3 regions of the Obesumbacterium proteus genome follow, and region 2 is predicted to be linked to each of the others. Evidence: predicted binding sites of a transcription regulator. Region 2 holds the regulator's gene; each other region holds the start of a gene.
What was found. The regulator CRP, encoded in region 2, controls carbon source genes, mostly activating them, when cyclic AMP is high. The targets are predictions, from matches to a motif close to ATGTGANNNNNNTCACAT.
Positions count from the first base shown of each region.

Region 1: a site for CRP is predicted at 1,927-1,944, ahead of DSM2777_RS02780 (PTS mannitol transporter subunit IICBA). Genes of this name have one in related genera too.
Region 3: a site for CRP is predicted at 3,238-3,255, ahead of DSM2777_RS18410 (YfcZ/YiiS family protein). Genes of this name have one in related genera too.

Region 1 is NZ_CP014608.1:571,448-575,990, forward strand. Features, by position in the region: gene DSM2777_RS02780 (PTS mannitol transporter subunit IICBA) at 1-1,674, opposite strand, end outside; gene dinD (DNA damage-inducible protein D) at 2,175-2,999, opposite strand; gene DSM2777_RS02790 (DUF3053 domain-containing protein) at 3,212-3,931, opposite strand; gene glyS (glycine--tRNA ligase subunit beta) at 4,082-4,543, opposite strand, start outside.
Region 2 is NZ_CP014608.1:1,050,550-1,055,092, reverse strand. Features, by position in the region: gene DSM2777_RS04985 (OsmC family protein) at 1-301, opposite strand, end outside; gene crp (cAMP-activated global transcriptional regulator CRP) at 632-1,264, shown strand; gene DSM2777_RS04975 (YccS/YhfK family putative transporter) at 1,308-3,386, shown strand; gene argD (bifunctional acetylornithine/succinyldiaminopimelate transaminase) at 3,383-4,543, opposite strand, start outside.
Region 3 is NZ_CP014608.1:3,916,838-3,921,380, reverse strand. Features, by position in the region: gene ccmI (c-type cytochrome biogenesis protein CcmI) at 1-663, shown strand, start outside; gene mlaA (phospholipid-binding lipoprotein MlaA) at 786-1,547, shown strand; partial or broken gene fadL (long-chain fatty acid transporter FadL) at 1,664-2,986, opposite strand; gene DSM2777_RS18410 (YfcZ/YiiS family protein) at 3,391-3,687, shown strand; gene fadI (acetyl-CoA C-acyltransferase FadI) at 4,046-4,543, shown strand, end outside.

The DNA of each region.
Region 1 (4,543 bases), 480 kb from region 2:
AGCGAGCATGGCGTCGATGTAATCCGGTTCTACATAGCCGCCAGATACCAGCATTTCACCGGCAAAGCGAATAGCTTGCTCTTTGGTGTCAGCGGTTAAGTTCAGGAAGATGTTGGCTGCGCTGAGCTTAAATAGATTCTCTTCGCGGTCAGTTGATTCAAATGAATCATCGTTAGCGGCGATGATAGTTTGGTTGATCAAGCGGTTGTCGTTTGCCGCCTGTGGCAGTTTAGCCGCCAGTAAACGGGTTGTAAGATCGGTATACAGTCCGCTATCAAGGAAATTGCTTAATGATATATGCATCGCCTGTGGGGCGTGGCGCATTGCGCGTTCGGTTAAGTCTTGATGAGTGATCACCAGATCAACGTCTTCGGGCAGACTGTTAATCGCGCAGTTCACCACGGAAATATGGTTCAGCCCTGCGTCTTTTACCTTTTTACGCAGAACTCCCGCGCCCATCGCGCTTGAGCCCATTCCCGCGTCACAGGCGACGATAATTTTACGCACATGGTGTAAATCTTTAGATAAATCAAGCGTGGCACGCATGGCTGGCTGAGGTTCTACGCCAGTCACTTTTCCACCGGATTTAGACTGTTGTTTCATGCCTTGCATACGGCGAGTGGCTTCCGCTAAGCCGTTACTTTCTTCATCACCGACGCGAGCGCGTTTAAGCAACATGGCAGACGTTAAGAATGAAACCAGCGTTGAAGCCATAATCGACAGCACGACACCGATGAGCGAGGCTTTTGGTGTCATTAGCAAGACTGCAAAAATAGAACCCGGAGACGCTGGGGAGACTAAGCCCGCGTTAAAGAGCGTCAGCGTGAATACGCCGGTCATGCCGCCCAGAATCACGGCCAGAATCAGACGTGGATTCATTAACACATACGGGAAATAGATTTCGTGGATACCGCCGAAGAAATGGATGATTGCGGCACCGCCAGCAGACTGTTTTGCACTGCCTTTACCGAAGAACATGTAAGCCAGCAGAACACCTAGCCCTGGACCTGGGTTTGCTTCAATCAGGAAGAAAATGGATTTGCCGGTTTCTGTTGCCTGCTGAATGCCTAACGGCGAGAAGATGCCGTGGTTGATGGCGTTATTTAGGAACAGGATCTTGGCGGGCTCGACGAAGATAGACGTTAATGGCAGCAGGTTGTTCTGCACCATAATGTTGACGCCAGCCGCTAATATTTTTGACAGCGACTCCACCAACGGCCCAATCGCCATGAATGCCAACATCGCCAGCAGCATACCGATAATGCCCGCGGAGAAGTTGTTCACCAGCATTTCAAAGCCGCTTTTGATTTTGCCGTCAACCCAGCGATCAAAGCGTTTGATTGCCCAGCCACCTAATGGGCCTGCAATCATTGCGCCCATGAACATGGGCATATCTGCGCCAACAATCACGCCCATGGTGGTAATCGCACCCACGACGCCACCGCGCTCGCCGCCGATTAAACGACCACCGGTGTAACCAATCAATAATGGCAGCAGATAGCTGATCATTGGGCCGACCAGCTTGGCTAATGTCTCATTTGGTAGCCAGCCAGTAGGAATAAATAAAGCGGTAATCAAACCCCATGCGATGAATGCGCCGATATTGGGCATCACCATATTGCTGAGGAAGCGGCCAAAATTCTGTACCTTGACCTTGATATCTGGTGATAACATAAAACACCCCTCGTGGTGCGCTAAGATGTTGCGCGTCGTAATAGTTGTGGTGGTTTCGCCAAAAACCGTCCTGTCGTTCTGTATGCAAAATCGACTCTATCACGCCGTTTTCATCTCGCGTACCCCGTGGGGGATTTGTGATCTTGATCTCGTAACGCCCCCCTCTATCGGGGTGTTTTTGGTGATGCAGGTCACATAAGTAGACTGAAAGTCTGCTACAAAGTTAAAATATCGCCCGTCATAGGTGATTTTATGTGACGCAAATCACTTAAGTTGTTAGTGGTTTTGTTTTTAAATTGTGATTCTCTTCACAAGTTATTTTTCATCCCATCAGCACGCCATCGACACACCTCAGGTTTTCACCCAACGCGTTGTAAAATTACATGTAGTGTTTTTTGGGTATAAAAAAACCACACAATCTGGTTAAGTAGCCAGCATTACGCAATCTAGTGGCTTACGAAGCTAGGTGCATGCAAGTTTGCAGCGCTAGCTTTGCTAAGCTATTTTTTACTCAGTTTTTTAGTGGTGGATTCTATGTGTTGGATGCTGTGCTTAGGAACAGGAAGATTTTCTGGCATGGTGCCGCCTAGCTCTTCAATGGTTTTCCGAACCTTTTGGCCCACATCAAAATGTGTCTGATTGGCTTGTTGCCTTGATTTTATCTGGTCACGACGTAGCTTTTCTTCTGTTTGTGTTGCTCTAAACAGGTTGGCTGCTAATTCAGTAGATCCCATGAAATCGAGAATTTTTTGACTCTTTTTAAGCTCTTTACGTTGGTGGATGGCATTTTGGTCTAGCCCGCCATAGAGGCCTTTATATCCATGGTTCTGAAAAATGGCAAAATCCATCGTGGTTGCAACACCGGCTTGTTGAGCCGCTTCAACGAGTTGTTTGTTATGTTCTTTTAATTCATTACGCAGAAACAAACGTTTTCCATCTTCGCGTAAACGCTTAAATGTTTCGTCGTCAGCTAATTCTTGGCGTCGGGTTTGAAGTGCAAAGTATGTTTGACCTGCCGCTATGACAGGTTTGCTAGGATCGCCGTTTTGAACCACGAGGTAGCAGGCATAACGGGAGAGGGTGATATCTTTTAGCTTTCGTTGAGCTCCAGAGCCAATTTTGACCATATCGAGGACATCCTCGAAATGGTCACCAGCGTTGTGCCCACTGTTTAAACACGCATCTTTCGCCCGCTCTAATACAGGAACAAAATGCCGGTACTCTGAGTAATCCAGCAGCTTTGCCAGCGCTCTTGCAGACCAATATTCAGACCCAGATTCATCTACCTGTTTAATTTCTTCGAAAGGCTGGTGATGCTTGTTCATGGTTCGCTCCATGTCATTGCATGATGTTTGGAGATGATATCGATTGGTGGTGACGTTGCTGGAAGCAATATCTCATATCTAGATTTTTGCTGGATGTGCAACGAAGGAATAGCGTTGCCTTCGTTAAAGAAAAACACCCTGTGAGCACTAAGGCTGACAGGGTGTTTCGGCTATTTAATAAGGCTACGAGATGGAAATGCGTTGCCTAAAGATTAATTCTGGAAAATAGCCGCGCTGCGGTTTTTCGCATTTAACAATTCTTGATGCTTGGCAGCAATTGAGGTCATTAACTGATTGTATTGATCGACCTGCTGCTGGGTTTGTAGCTGGATGCTTTGGTTATCAAAGCGTGCCTGAGTCCCAATGCTTTGCAGGAAATCACCGACCTGAATCAGGTCCTGTGACAGGCTAGCCGCCATAGGAATGATTGGCATCACGGCATTTGCCGGATCGGTAACGACTTTCGCAAAGGCTTGGTCATAAACTGCCTTCACATCATCAGGCTGTTTAAGTGCAGCACGCGCCGTGTCTGCGGTCGATTTAGCACTTTGAATCTGTTGGCCGAGCAGGTTTAGTGCACCGGATTCCTGACGCAGGTCGTCACGTTTTAGCAGGTAATCCTGAGGAACACGGATCTGATCGATAGTGGTAAACAGCGGATTTAAGCTGCTATCCATAGAACGGCTGAAATTCTGTGAAAACGTCACTAAAATCGCGTAATCGCTGACATAGTTGCCGAGTTTCTGCTTTTGGTCTTCGCTCAGGGTTGGCACGGTGATGCTGCCACGCATGACGGTATTTTGCAGATAGTCGATGAAAGCTTTACGTTGTTCTTTATCGTTGTCGCCACAGCCAGCTAGTTGAAACGCCATAATGAGGGCGAAAATTGGCATCAACCAACGCTGTGCCTGTTTAGTTACTGCAAATGACATGTAATTACTCCTGTAACCACGCGAAAAAAATTCGGTCGATATCATTCTGTTGAAATTCTACTCATCAAGTTAGTTTAACCTGATAATTTTGGGATAACAGCCAGAAAGTAAAAAACCCGCCGAAAGGCGGGCTTTATTTTACTCTCGGGATTACTGCAGAACAGAAATATCCGCAACCTGTAGGAACAAATCGCGTAGCTTGCTCAGCAGGGTTAGGCGGTTGATGCGCACTTGCTCATCGTCAGCCATCACCATCACTTGTTCGAAGAAGTTATCTACTGGCTCACGCAGCGCGGCCAGTTCGGATAAAGCTTCTTGGTAGCGACCTTCAGCAAACAGTGGTTCCAGCTTATCGCGCAGAACAACCAGATGGGTTGCCAGTTTGATTTCTGCCGCTTCTTTCAATACGGAAGCATGAACGTGATCGCCCAGCACTTCAGTTGATTTAGCCAGAATATTGGAAACACGCTTGTTGGCAGCAGCCAGCGCAGCGGCTTCAGGCAGCGTGCGGAAGTGTGAAACCGCCTTCACGCGCGCATCAAAGTCTGCTGGTTTGGTTGGACGACGAGCCAGTACAGCCTGAATAGTGTCAACGCTGTGGCCTTCTTCCTG
Region 2 (4,543 bases):
CGGCTTTATCGGTCAGCCCTTTGCCGGTAACCACAAAATGCAGATTGATATGAGTAAACAAACGAGGGGCTTCTTCACGACGCTCAGAGGTTAATTTCACTTCACAGTCGCGCACGTCCAGTCGCCCTTTTTGCAAAATTGAAACCACGTCAATCGCACTGCATCCACCCGCAGACATCAGCACCATTTCCATTGGGCTTGGTGCTTTGTCGCCAGCGTTTCCATCCATAAGAATCTGGTGTCCTGAAGCGGATTCACCCAGAAAAGTCATCCCTTCAACCCATTTCACTCGTGCCTGCATGTTTATCACCCCTTTGGTTAAATTTTGGCATCAGACTACGCTTTCTATAAAAAACAGGCAATCCGAGGCCTCACTTCTTGATGCTGAAGCGAGACAACACAAGACACCTGCACAAAGCTGTGCTACAAACTATGCCGAAATGGATCTTTATGGATTGAAACGGGTATAGATCAATAACTCTAGGAAATAATTACCTTAGCCTATTACTCTATATCTCGATTATGAAGTGCTATAACAAGTTAATAAGCAAAGCCCCGTGCCACGATAAGCACACTGTCAGGATCAGTATCCCGATATTAGGGCAGCGATAACAACAGAGGATAATAGCGAATGGTTCTCGGCAAACCGCAAACAGACCCGACTCTTGAATGGTTCTTGTCTCATTGCCATATCCACAAGTATCCGTCCAAAAGTACCCTGATCCACCAAGGTGAAAAGGCTGAAACCCTGTACTACATCGTTAAGGGCTCCGTTGCTGTATTGATTAAAGATGAAGAAGGCAAAGAAATGATCCTTTCTTATCTGAATCAGGGCGATTTCATTGGTGAACTAGGCTTATTTGAGGAAGGGCAAGAACGTAGCGCCTGGGTTCGTGCAAAAACCGCCTGTGAAGTGGCTGAAATTTCCTACAAGAAATTCCGCCAGCTCATTCAGGTCAATCCAGATATTCTGATGCGCCTTTCTGCTCAGATGGCTAGCCGCTTACAGGTTACCTCTGAAAAAGTCGGCAACCTTGCGTTCTTGGACGTAACCGGTCGTATCGCTCAGACCCTGCTGAATCTGGCCAAACAGCCAGATGCCATGACTCATCCAGATGGTATGCAGATCAAGATCACTCGTCAGGAAATTGGCCAGATCGTTGGCTGCTCCCGTGAAACCGTTGGTCGTATTCTGAAGATGCTGGAAGATCAAAATCTGATCTCCGCACACGGAAAAACCATCGTCGTTTACGGCACTCGCTGATAGATGACGCCCGTGTAGCCTTGCTGCACGGGTTTCTTTGGCTATGTGGCGGCGGTTCATCTACCACCCGGAAGTCAACTACGCACTGCGTCAAACGCTGGTGCTGTGTCTTCCTGTGCTATTCGGTCTGTTGATAGGTAATCTACAACTTGGGCTGATGTTCTCTTTAGTTCCCGCCTGCTGCAATATTGCCGGACTCGATACCCCACATAAACGCTTTATCAAACGCTTAGTCGTTGGCGGCAGCTTATTTGCCTTTAGCAGTTTTCTGCTACAGCAATGCTTACTTTGGCAAATTCCCCTACCGCTGATCATGCTCGGTTTGGCTTTATTGCTCGGCGTTAACGGTGAGATTAGCCCGCTACATGCGCGACTTATGCCAGCAGCGCTGGTTGCCTCTATTTTTACCCTGAGTATGGCGGGAAGCGTGCCGATCTGGCATGGGCCACTGCTGTATATTGTCGGTACTATTTGGTATGGCGCTTTCACCTGGTTTTGGTTCCTGCTGTGGAAGGGGCAACCGATCCGCGAAAACCTCAGCCAGCTTTACGTTCAGCTTGGCGACTACATGGAAGCCAAGTACAGCCTGCTAACTCAGCATATCGATCCTGAAACCGCACTGCCTCCGTTGCTGCAACGTCAGCAAAAAGTGATGGATCTTATTGCTCAGATATACCAACAAATGCACATGCTTTCGTTGGTGCATAATCCTGAATACAAACGCCTGCTGCGCTATTTTCAGGTCGCATTAGATTTGCAAGAACACATCACCGTTAGCCTGTCTCAGCCCGATGAAGTACAAAAGCTGGTCGAAAAAAGTCAGGCCGAAGCGATTTTACGCCGCAATGCTCAGGTCATTACAGAACGGCTCAAAACGGTTGCTGACGATATTTTATATCACCGTTATCCCCAACATTTCTCGATGGATAACGAGCTATCTGCGCTAGAAAAACTGTCTAATCAGCACCCAGATAACCCCGTTGGCAAATTCTGTTACTACCATTTTAGCCGCGTGGCTCGCCTACTCGAGCGCCAACGCCCATTATATCAACGCAATCTGATGTCCACTCAGCAACGGCTTCCCTTCTGGCCTGCGTTGCGCGCCTATCTTTCGTTAAAGTCAGTCGCGCTGCGCAACGCCGCACGATTAGGCATTACGCTGGCGGCAGGCAGTAGCCTCGGCATGTTATTTCATCTGCCAAAGCCCTATTGGGTTTTGCTGACGATCATGCTGGTGATCCAAAATGGCTATAACGCAACGCGCGTTAGGATCCAGCACCGTGCGCTAGGCACTTTCGTTGGGCTAATTGCTGCCGCAGGACTGCTCCAGCTCAACCTGCCGTTGAACGTCACGCTAAGCTGCATGCTGGTGATAACCATCGCGGCTTATTTAGTTCTCAGGAAAAATTACGGGCTGGCCGTGATTGGTTTCACCATCACGGCGGTGTATACGCTCCAGCTGTTACAGCTTAACGGGCTACATTTCTTAGTTCCGCGTCTCATCGATACGGTTCTCGGCTGTATTCTTGCCTTTGCCAGCACCATCTGGCTGTGGCCACAGTGGCAAAGCGGCTTGCTGCGTAAAAATGCGCATCAGGCATTAGAAGCCTATCAAGACGAGCTGCGCCTTTTACTGTCGCCTGAACCTAAAACGGCTGCGCTGGCCTATGCGCGCATGAAAGTGAATCAGGCACACAACGCCGTCTTTACTTCGCTGAATCAGGCGATGCAGGAACCGGGGTTTGATTCACGCTATTTAACGGATATGCGCCTGTGGATCACCCACAGCCAGTTTATCGTTGAGCACCTCAATGCCATGACGATCCTCGCACGCGATCACTACATGCTTACCGAGAATCTGGCACAGGATTATTTGCAGCGTTGTGAAATTGCATTGCAGCTTTGCCAGCAACGTTTGGAGCACGATGGTCCAACGCTCAATGACAACGCCGCCGTATTTCAGTCTGACGATCAAGAAACTAACGGGATGCCCGTTACGCAAATTGAAGTGCATCTGCGGCGCATCATTGCGCACTTACGCGCCATGCATACCATTTCGTCGATAGCATGGCGGCAACGGCCACATCACGGGATTTGGATGAGCCGTAAACTCAGGGATTAATGACCGCCTACGACTTTGGCAATGGCTTTTTCCAGCCGTGCCATGCCTTCATGGATATCGGCAAACTCGACAACCAGCGATGGCGCAAACCGTAGAATATCCGGCCCTGCATTCAGCAGCATCAGTCCTTCACTGGCGGCAGCATGTAAGATATCTCGCGCCTTACCGTGATAGGCAGGGCTCAGTTCAGCGCCCAACAACAGCCCCATTCCACGCACCTGAGTGAAGATATTGTATTGGGCATTGATCTTCTCCAGCGCTTCCACAAATAGGCCATGGCGCTCTTCAATTCCCGCCATCACCTCAGATGTATTGATCACGTCCAAAGCCGCCTCAGCAACCGCACAGGCCAGTGGATTACCGCCATAGGTGGTACCATGGGTGCCTACCTGCATGGCGCTGGCAATTTCATGAGTTGTTAACATGGCGCTAATCGGAAAACCGCCTCCCAGCGCTTTGGCGGTGGTGAGAATATCCGGCGTTACGCCGTAGTGCATGTAGGTAAAGAGTTTACCGGTTCGGCCCATGCCACTTTGTACTTCATCGAACACCAACAACGCCTGATGCCGATCGCAAAGCTCACGCACGCCTTGCAAGAAGCTTTGCGTCGCAGGCATTACGCCGCCCTCGCCCTGAACGGGCTCAAGCACCACTGCACAGGTATGATCGTCGATAACAGCGCGAACGGCGTCTAAATCATTAAATGGCACATGCACAATGTCGGCAGGCTTCGGGCCAAAGCCGTCTGAATATTTTGGCTGACCCCCCACGGAAACCGTAAATAAGGTACGGCCATGAAAGGCGTGGTGGAAGGCAATAATCTTGGATTTAAAAGGGCTAATTTTGCTGGAAGCATAGTAACGAGCCAGTTTAAACGCCGCTTCGTTTGCCTCCGCGCCGGAGTTTGCAAAGAAGACACGCTCGGCAAAGGTGGCATCAATCAGTTTTTGTGCCAGACGTAGCGCAGGCTCATTGGTGAAAACATTACTCACATGCCACAGCTTTTCGCCTTGTTCATGTAGCGCAGCAACCAACGCAGGATGACAATGCCCTAATGCCGTCACGGCAATACCGCCCGCAAAATCCACATACTCTCGCCCTTGCTGATCCCACACTCGGCTCCCTTTACCGCGCACGGGAACGAAATCTGCCGGTGC
Region 3 (4,543 bases), 2.1 Mb from region 2:
ACTCAGGCCTTTTCCCATGCGTATCAGTTAGCACCGAATGAGCCGGAAGTGGCATTGGGCTACGCAGAAGTGCTCACTCGTTCCAACGATCCTGAAGACAATAAACAAGCTGCGGATATGCTGGGCAACATGATGGCGCGCAACCATCAAGATGTACGGGTTCTCAGTCTGTTAGCCTTCAATGCTTTCGAGCAGGGCGATTACAAGAAAGCGATCGGCGCGTGGGAGATGATGCTGCGCGTACTGTCGGAAAATGATAGTCGTCGCGAAGTGTTAAAGCGCAGCATTGAGCAAGCCAAAGCACAGTCTGGTGAGGATAATACCCAGCTGAGTGTCACGATTAATCTGCCTCCGGAGGTTGAACGCCAATTGCCGCCAACGGCGGTGCTGGTGGTGTCAGTCACCGATGGCGTTGCGCCTATCCCTGTGGCGGTGAAGCAGCTGCCTTTGGGGCATTTCCCGGTTACGGTATCGTTATCCGATGCGAATGCCATGATGCCAGAGCGTTTGCTTTCGGCCCAAAAGCAGGTGAAGGTGCGTGCACGGATCTCTCGAAATGGTTTAGCCAATCCGCAACCGGGTGACTGGTTCGGTGAAAGTGCGGTTATGCCCTATAATAAAGAGAGTCAGATTAGCGTACAGATTGATCATCAAGTACCATAAATCGTCTGTTGCAAAGACCTAAGTATCTGGGCATAAGAATGATCAGAATAATAATATGAGGATCGCTGACGGCAGCGTTAATTTTCAGCCGGTTATCAGCGGTCCCTTTTCATGGAGAAGATATGAAACTTCGGCTGACAGGAGTGGCTCTGGCAAGCGTATTACTGGTGGGGTGTGCGTCTAGCTCATCAAAACCAGAAGCTCAGGGGCGATCAGACCCGTTAGAGGGTTTTAACCGCGCGATGTTTAGCGTGAACTACGACTATCTGGACCCGTATGTACTGCGTCCTGTCGCCGTCGCTTGGCGAGACTATGTCCCCGTGCCAGCACGAACCGGCATCTCGAACTTCACCAGCAACCTTGAAGAACCGGCCAGCATGGTGAACAGTTTCCTCGAAGGCAAGGTTTACGATGGCTTCGTGCACTTTAACCGCTTCTTCCTGAATACTATTTTAGGTATGGGCGGCTTCATTGACGTTGCCACGATGGCGAATCCTAAGTTAGCCAAGCAGGAACCACACCGCTTTGGTAGCACGCTAGGCTATTACGACGTGCCTTATGGCCCGTATGTCGTGCTTCCGGGTTACGGCAGCGTGACGCCGCGTCAGGACGGCGGTGACTACGTTGACTATCTGTATCCAACCTTAAGCTGGCTGACATTCTGGATGTCTGCGGGTAAATGGGTGGTTGAAGGTATCGAAACGCGTGCACAGTTACTGGATTCTGATGGCCTGCTGAAAAACTCTTCAGATCCCTATATCTTTATGCGTGAAGCTTATTTCCAGCGCTATGATTTCTTGGCAACCGGTGGTCAGTTAACCGCGCCAGTCAATCCAAATGCGTCAGTCATTCAGGATGATTTGAAAGATATCGATTCAAATTGATACTAAGCTTGATGTGAAAAAGCGCCTGAGGGCGCTTTTTTTATGTCTGAATCTTTTGTTGCCCCAAATAAAAAAGCGCCCAGAAGGCGCTTTTAGAGAGTGATGCGTTTTAAAAATTAGAACGCGTAGTTGAAGTTAGCACCGTACAGCCATGCTTTACCTTCAGACTTGAACTCGTATGGACCTTCGTTGATGGTCACTTTTGAGCCGTGCATATAGGAAACACCTACGTCAACAGAAGCGTCTTTGTTGAAGGCGTAGCTGGTACCCGCACTGATCCATGCACGATCCTGATCGGGAATCGAGATAGAACGAGTACCGGCTGGCACTGGGCTATCATCGAATGCGATACCGGTACGGAAGGTCCAGTTGTCGTCGTAGAAGTAAGTGGTACCAATCGCGATGCGGTACGCATCTTTGAAGCCTTCGTCTTTATAGAACAGCGTCTGGCCGTTAGAACCTTTGGCTTTCAGCTCTTGGAACTGACTCCAACTGGTGTATGCCAGGCTGTAGTGAACGGCCCACTGTGGTGCCACTTTGTGGTAACCAGAGACTTCCCACATTTCAGGCAGGTTCAAGGTCAGAGAGCCCGGTACGGTTGCACCGTTGGTGCCCGCTGGCAGACCAATCATTGAGCCAATGCCGTTCAGCGAGGATGGCAGGTCGCTTTTGTAATCGCCGTCGAAGTCGATTTTAACTTCTGAACGATAGGTAAAGCCGAAGCGGTTGTTTTCATCCACTTCGTAAAGGATACCTGCGTTCCAACCAAAGCCCCATTCATCACCTTTCAGATGACTAATCTGAGTATTGGCAGGGATTTGCGCGACCTGTCCCGCAAGAGCCGGTGGCAACTTGCCAGAACCAGCAAGCAGCAGTGGCAGGTCACCTGCGTAGCGGTCAATCTTCGCTTTAGCATAGACAGCATCAAAGCCTAAACCGAAGCTGAAATGTTCGTTAGCACGGTATGCCGCGCTCAGGTTCAGGTTGGCCGTGGTCAGGTCGGTAGTACCGCCCATCGAGCCAGCAGCGTAGTTGTCGTTAAACTCGGTTGCTAGACCATAGTTAGAGGTGACAGACGCACCAACGGCCCATTGGTCGTTGATCGGCTGTACGTAATGGAAGTTAGGTACTCATGCAGTTGGTGCGATGTTTTTCGCGTTCAAGCTTTGACCGCTTGGAGAACGACCAGAGATATCAACATCTGGATCGATAAATACGCCGCCGATGGACATCGCTGGCCGATCGTACATGCTCAATAGTGCCGGGTTGCGGCTGGCAGATGCAGGAGTATCTGCGATGGCGCCTTCACCGGAATAGGCTCGGCCCAAGCCAGCGGCTGAGAACTCATTCAGCTGGAAACCAGCGGCATTGACGTTTGATGAAAGCAGTGCCACTGCTGCAGCTAATGCTGACTTAGTAAACAGGTTTTTCTGGCGCATGACCGAAACCTCATTATTGTGTGTTTTATTTAAACTATGTTACGTACTGTAACAAGGAGCGCGGATTGTAGGGTCCGAGTTCGATCTGACAAATCAGACCAGTGAGCTGAGTATAGGTCTGACCTCTTGGTATGTTGCAAGAATGTTTATTAAATATTTCCAAATTGATTCAAGAAAAGAGATCTCTGTAACAAAAAACAACGGAACTAATAAAGAATTGATTACAAGTGCGGAGAAATAACCGCCAAATAATGTGATTTTGCTCACTTAATGTCATTCATCTGGCATATCACTAGTCTCTGTAGTGGGAGAGGAGTAAAATACCCACAGTTTTTATATTTTTTGAGCCAGATCATAATTGGCGATATAAAAGGGGTTCATTCCCCGTCGAGGAGATGATTGAAATGACTGATGCTATTAAAAAATGCAGTGCACAAGAAACAGCGGCTTGCTGTTGCGTTGATGTCGGCACCATCATGGATAACACCGACTGCACCGCATCCTATAGCAATGTATTTGCTACGGAAGCTGATGCGAAAGCCATGCTGGAACAGCTGACACAAAAAGCACGCGGTATCGAATCCGATCCATGTGAAATTAAGAGCAATATCACTAAAACGGCGGAAGGCTATGCGCTGACCGTTGATTTCGCTTTTGCCTGTGAAGCTGAAACTCTGATTTTCCAACTTGGCCTGCGTTAATCGCATCGCGTTGGTTGGTCGTATTTTAAGCGTGGCTTAGGCCGCGCTTTTTTTATATTAAAATAAAGCCTCTCGCGTCCCTGCATTGCTATTTTTATCCATGCATATATTCACGGGCTATATTATTTCCTCGAAATCTATTCGCCTCCTTCCACATTATCTCTGAATAAGAAACCTGCTTCTGCTCTCAGTTCTTACGTTTTGTTGTTTGCTAAATGTAAAATTTGGGTTAAGAATTTACGCTATCAGGTCAGACCTGTTAACTGAATGCAAGGCGTGAATCACTTTCGCCTGTCTTTCATGGCTCAGGGTTTGGTAACAATTTTGATATTTTTAGCGTATTGCGCAGGAGCACAAAATGAGTCAGGCACTTCCTTTGTCATCCCCATTGGCTCTGACGACTCGCACAGGCGACCGCGTCGCGATTGTGCAGGGATTAAGAACGCCCTTTGCCCGCCAAGCGACGGCGTTTCATGGCATTCCTGCCGTTGAATTGGGCAATATGGTGGTTAGTGAGTTACTGGCTCGAAGCAATATTTCTCCTGAGGCTATCGATCAACTGGTGTTTGGGCAGGTTGTGCAAATGCCAGAGGCTCCTAATATTGCGCGAGAAATTGTTTTAGGCACCGGAATGAGCATTCATACCGATGCTTACAGCGTGTCACGAGCCTGTGCAACCAGCTTTCAGGCAATAGCCAACGTGGCAGAGAGCATTATGGCGGGCACCATTTCTGTCGGTATCGCAGGTGGCGCTGATTCGTCTTCGGTTCTCCCCATTGGCGTAAGCAAGGCGCTGGCGCGCACGCTGGTCGATGCCAACAAAGCGCGCACGTTGTCTCAGCGTTTGAAATTATTC